Regions from separate parts of the Citrobacter sp. C1 genome, predicted to be linked through region 1. Evidence: predicted binding sites of a transcription regulator. Region 1 holds the regulator's gene; the other holds the start of a gene.
The links. The regulator CRP, encoded in region 1, controls carbon source genes, mostly activating them, when cyclic AMP is high. The targets are predictions, from matches to a motif close to ATGTGANNNNNNTCACAT.
Positions count from the first base shown of each region.

Region 2: a site for CRP is predicted at 1,832-1,849, ahead of IB214_RS16720 (ABC-F family ATPase). Genes of this name have one in related genera too.

Region 1 covers NZ_CP115035.1:354,788-357,944, forward strand. Annotated here, with positions in the region: gene IB214_RS01665 (YccS/YhfK family putative transporter) at 1-825, opposite strand, end outside; gene crp (cAMP-activated global transcriptional regulator CRP) at 877-1,509, opposite strand; gene IB214_RS01675 (OsmC family protein) at 1,819-2,223, shown strand; gene IB214_RS01680 (phosphoribulokinase) at 2,296-3,157, opposite strand, start outside.
Region 2 covers NZ_CP115035.1:3,449,035-3,452,191, forward strand. Annotated here, with positions in the region: gene IB214_RS16720 (ABC-F family ATPase) at 128-1,720, opposite strand; gene ldtB (L,D-transpeptidase) at 1,946-2,866, shown strand; gene IB214_RS16730 (anion transporter) at 2,957-3,157, opposite strand, start outside.

The DNA.
Region 1 (3,157 bases):
CCGGTCGGCGACGGTGCGCGCATTCCAGCGAATCACCTGTTCTGCATGACTGCGTTCGACCAGCTTCTGCACCTCTTCTGGTTGATGTAGGCTGACGGAAATATGCTCCTGCAAATCCAGCGCCTCCTGAAAGGCCCGCAGCAGGCGTTTGTACTCGTTGTTGTGATGCGCCGACAGCATATGCATTTGCTGATAGCACTGGGTGATCAGATCCACCGCTTTTTGCTGGCGAACCAGCAGCGGGGGCAGCGCTTTTTCGGGATCGACGTGCTGGGTTAGCAGGCTGTATTTCGCTTCACAGTAATCGGCCAGTTCGCGATATAACAGGCTGAGCGATTCGCGCAGCGGCTGCTCACGCCACAACCAGAACCAGAACCAGTTGAACGCGCCGTACCACAATGTTCCCAGCGCATAGATCAGTAGCGGTTCCCAGACCGGCATGTTGCCAGCCAGGCTTAGCGTGAAAATTGCCGCAATCAGTGAGGCGGGCAGCAGTCGTGCATGCAGCGGGCTTAACTCGGCGGTCACGCCGAGAATCAGCGTCAGGCCGGTAAGGATCAGCGGGAGCGCAATGCTTTCTGCCAGCAATAGCTGCATGATCAGGCTACATCCGGCAAACAGTGACGCGCCAATAACTAAGCGTTTAAAAAATCGCTTATGCGGGGTATCAAGACCGGCAATGTTGCAGCAGGCGGGGACGAGGGAGAACAGCAGCCCCAGATGAAGCTGACCGATGATAAGACCGACAGCCACGGGTAAACACAGCACCAGCGTTTGTCGTAGTGCGTAGTTGATCTCTGGGTGATAAATCAGTCTTCGCCACATCGGTGCAAACAAAAATGGCGCATTACCAGGTAACGCGCCATTTCGACGAGGTTAACGCGTGCCGTAGACGACGATGGTCTTACCGTGCGCGGAGATCAAGTTCTGATCTTCCAGCATTTTCAGGATACGACCAACGGTTTCACGGGAGCAGCCAACGATCTGGCCAATTTCCTGACGGGTGATTTTGATCTGCATGCCGTCCGGGTGGGTCATCGCGTCAGGTTGTTTCGCCAGGTTCAACAGGGTCTGGGCGATACGACCGGTGACATCCAGGAAGGCCAGGTTGCCCACTTTTTCGGACGTTACCTGCAGGCGACGAGCCATCTGAGAAGACAGGCGCATCAGAATATCCGGGTTAACCTGGATTAATTGACGAAATTTTTTGTATGAAATTTCAGCAACTTCACATGCGGTTTTGGCACGTACCCAGGCGCTACGTTCCTGGCCTTCTTCAAACAGGCCTAATTCACCAATGAAATCGCCCTGATTCAGATAAGAGAGGATCATTTCTTTCCCTTCTTCATCTTTGATCAGCACTGCCACTGAGCCTTTAACGATGTAATACAACGTTTCCGCTTTTTCACCCTGGTGAATCAGCGTGCTCTTCGATGGGTACTTATGAATATGGCAATGAGACAAGAACCATTCGAGAGTCGGGTCTGTTTGCGGTTTGCCAAGCACCATGCGCGGTTATCCTCTGTTATAAGCTGTCTCCAGAGTCAGAACACGACGCTGCCTCTGGGGTTGCAAAAATATGCTTCCCGCTACCTGGGAAAGGGGCTGCTAAAAAGTGAACTGCAGCCTGTAATGTGATGTCCTCTGCATACATGCAGTACGTCAATGTATTACTGTAGCATCCTGACTGTTTTAGCATAGCTTTCGCCGTGTGTCTCCTGGTGTCTCGCTTCAGCATGACTCAGGTCGCCTTCCGTTGCGAGAATTGTTATGTACGCGTAATCTGTCAGGAAAATTGAAACATTGGAGTTACGAAATATGCAAGCGCGTGTAAAGTGGGTTGAGGGGTTAACCTTCCTCGGTGAGTCCGCCTCAGGCCACCAAATCTTGATGGACGGTAACTCCGGTGATAAAGCGCCGAGCCCGATGGAAATGGTACTCATGGCTGCGGGTGGCTGTAGCGCCATTGATGTGGTGTCGATCCTGCAAAAGGGTCGTCAGGATGTGACCAACTGCGAAGTGAAGCTCACTTCCGAGCGTCGTGAAGAAGCGCCGCGTCTGTTTACCCATATTAATCTGCATTTCATCGTTACTGGCAACGATCTGAAAGACGCTTCGGTGTCTCGCGCCGTCGATCTCTCCGCGGAAAAATACTGCTCCGTGGCGCTGATGCTGGAAAAAGCGGTGAATATTACCCATTCCTATGAAGTGATTGCCGCGTAATCCCTGATGCCGGATGGATGATGTTGATTTGTAGGCCCGATAAGCGTAACGCCATCGGGCACTTCCCACGCTTCACTCGATTTTTTTGCCTTCCATCAGTCGCTGGACCAGCGGCAGCATAATCAATTCCATCGCCAGCCCCATCTTGCCGCCCGGCACCACTAATGTATTGATATGGGAAATGAATGAGCCCTGCAGCATCGCCAGCAGCCACGGGAAGTCGATGCCTTCCAGATTACGAAAATGAATCACTACAAAGCTTTCATCCAGTGACGGAATGCTTTTGGCGGCAAAAGGATTGGAGGTGTCGACGGTCGGTACACGCTGGAAGTTAATATGCGTACGGGAAAACTGCGGGGTGATGTAATTAATGTAGTCGTCCATTGAACGTACCACCGAATCCATTACCGCCTCGCGGGAGTGACCGCGCTCGCTGGTGTCGCGGGTCAGCTTCTGGATCCACTCCAGATTGACGATCGGTACCACGCCGACCAGCAGATCAACATGCCGCGCCACGTTTTGCTGCGGCGTCACCACGCCACCGTGCAGGCCTTCATAGAATAAGACGTCTGTGGGTTCAGGCAGCGGCTGCCACGGGGTAAACGTTCCCGGAACCTGATTCCACGGAACGGCTTCATCGTAGGTGTGCAGATATTTTCGTGACTGGCCTTTGCCGGTCTGGCCGTACTCGCTGAAGGTTTGTTCCAGCAGGCCGAAGTCGTTGGCTTCGGGGCCGAAGTAACTGATGTGTCGCCCGGCGTCGCGCGCTTTGCGGATCGCCATGTCCATCTCCGGACGGGTATAGCGGTGAAAACTGTCGCCTTCCACCTCGGCGGCGCGCAGATTTAACTGGGCGAAAATTTTACGAAACGCGAGGCTGGTGGTGGTGGTCCCCGCGCCGCTGGATCCTGTTACCGCAATCACCGGATGTTTG
Region 2 (3,157 bases), 1.9 Mb from region 1:
CACAATTGTGGCTAAGATTAATCAGCAGAACTTTTTTTCAGAAAAGTGCGGGGATGGAATTATAAGTAAGTGACCGGGGTGAACAGGTGCAGCCAACACACCTGTAACACGAAAGACGACGGAATAATTATTCGACGCCTTTGCTACGCAGATAGTCTTCGTAGTTACCGGTGAAGTCGATTACGCGTTCCGGCGTAATCTCAATCACGCGGGTGGCCAGCGAGCTGACGAATTCGCGGTCGTGAGAAACAAAGATCAGCGTGCCCTGATACATTTCCAGCGCCATGTTCAGCGATTCGATAGATTCCATATCCAGGTGGTTGGTAGGTTCATCCATCACCAGAATATTCGGTTTCTGCATCATCAGCTTACCGAACAGCATGCGCCCTTTTTCACCACCGGACAGCACTTTAGCAGGCTTTTTGATATCGTCCTGGCTGAACAGCAGACGACCAAGGAAGCTGCGAACAACCTGCTCGTCATCGCCTTCTTGTTTCCACTGGCTCATCCATTCGAAAACGGTCATATCGTTTTCGAACTCATATTCGTGATCCTGCGCGTAGTAGCCGATTTGCGCATTCTCAGACCACTTAACGGTGCCATTATCCGGCTCCATGTCGCCGACCAGCACTTTCAGCATGGTCGATTTACCCACGCCGTTAGCCCCGATGATGGCAACCTTTTCGCCCACTTCCAACAGCAGATTGAAGTTTTTAAACAGCGGGCCGTTATCAAAACCTTTGGTCAGTGCTTCGACTTCCAGCGCGTTACGGAACAGTTTCTTATCCTGTTCGAAACGGATAAACGGGTTCTGACGGCTGGATGCTTTCACTTCGTCGAGCTTGATTTTATCAATCTGACGCGCACGAGAAGTCGCCTGACGAGATTTCGAAGCGTTGGCGCTAAAGCGGCTGACGAAGGATTGCAGATCGGCAATTTGCGCTTTTTTCTTGGCGTTATCGGCCAACAGACGCTCACGTGCCTGGGTTGCTGCCGTCATGTATTCATCATAGTTACCCGGATAAACACGCAGCTCGCCGTAGTCCAGATCCGCCATATGCGTACAGACCATGTTCAGGAAGTGACGGTCGTGCGAAATGATGATCATGGTGCTGTCACGCTCGTTCAGCGTCTGCTCCAGCCAACGAATGGTATCAATGTCCAGGTTGTTGGTCGGTTCATCGAGCAGCAGGATGTCCGGGTTAGAGAACAGCGCCTGCGCCAGCAGCACACGCAGCTTCCAGCCTGGTGCCACTTCGCTCATCGGGCCGTAATGCTGTTCTACCGGAATACCGACGCCCAGCAGCAGTTCACCGGCGCGAGACTCCGCCGAATAGCCGTCCATCTCGCCGTATTTAACTTCAAGATCGGCAACTTTGTAGCCGTCTTCTTCGCTCATTTCCGGCAGCGCATAGATACGGTCACGTTCCTGTTTCACTTCCCACAGTTCAGCGTGACCCATAATAACGGTGTCCAGAACGGTGAACTCTTCAAAAGCGAACTGATCCTGACGCAGCTTACCAATGCGTTCGTTCGGATCGAGGGAAACGTTACCCAGCGTCGGTTCGAGGTCGCCGCCGAGAATTTTCATAAAAGTGGATTTACCGCTACCGTTGGCGCCAATCAGGCCGTAACGGTTGCCGCCGCCAAATTTGACGGAAATATTTTCAAACAGCGGCTTACTGCCGAACTGCATGGTGACGTTGCTGGAAACTAACACTGGCGTATCCTGAAAGAAGAAATATGTGACGAACCGCTTATTATGCCATAAGTCTGGAATAAGATCGCGCCTCTCGTGCGTGAGGGTTAAAGTGAAAGCAAAGGGAAAAAAATGTGATTTAGTACACATCCGAATTCCTTGTTGCTCCGAATGCACATATAATGCGTGCCCAACACTACATAAATCTCAACCCACTAGCCTGCTTGGCTTCAGAATCTCGCAAAAATGAATATGAAATTGACAACGCTTTTCGCGGCGGCGCTCGCAGTAGTTGGTTTTTGTAACACTGCCTCAGCCGTCACGTACCCGCTGCCTACCGATGGTAGCCGTTTGATTGGCCAGAACCAGGTCATCACCATTCCTGAAGGCAACACCCAACCGCTGGAGTACTATGCGGCTGAATACCAGATGGGTCTGTCCAACATGCTGGAAGCCAACCCGGGCGTGGATACCTTCCTGCCGAAGGGCGGCACCGTGCTGAACATTCCTCAGCAGCTGATCCTGCCGGATACCGTGCATGAAGGTATTGTTATCAACAGCGCTGAAATGCGTCTGTACTACTACCCGAAAGGCACCAACACCGTGATCGTTTTACCGATTGGTATCGGCCAGTTAGGTAAAGACACGCCGGTTAACTGGACCACCAAAGTTGAACGTAAGAAAGCCGGTCCGACCTGGACGCCAACCGCCAAGATGCACGCAGAATACCGCGCTGCGGGCGAACCGCTGCCAGCCGTTGTTCCGGCCGGTCCGGATAACCCGATGGGTCTGTACGCACTGTATATCGGTCGCCTGTATGCCATCCACGGGACCAACGCGAACTTCGGTGTTGGCTTACGCGTCAGCCACGGCTGCGTGCGTCTGCGTAATGAAGATATCAAGTTCCTGTTTGAAAACGTTCCAGTCGGCACGCGCGTCCAGTTTATCGATGAACCGGTAAAAGCGACGACCGAGCCAGACGGCAGTCGCTATATTGAGGTGCATAACCCACTGTCTACTACCGAAGAACAGTTCGAAGGCGGGGAAATCGTACCGATTACGCTGACCAAGAGCATTAAGAGCATCACCGCTCAGCCGGATGTCGACCAGGCCGTCGTTGAGCAGGCAGTCCAGAACCGTTCTGGTATGCCGGTTCGTCTGAACTAAGCATCAAAAAATGCCGGATGGCGGCTGTCGCCTTATCCGGCCTACAGATTAAGTAGGCCCGATAAGCGCTAGCGCCATCGGGCATAATCCTCACATCATCTGCAGCAAACCATATCCCACCAGCGCCGCCCAGATCAGCATCGGCACCGAATACCAATGAAAACGCCACCAGATCCGTCGATCGTTTGCCATGCGTAAGGCAATAAGGTTCGCCAGCGATCCCGGTAACAGTCCAAAACCACCAATATTGACCGCCCAAGCCAGCAATACCGTTGGCGGGACGTAGTTCAG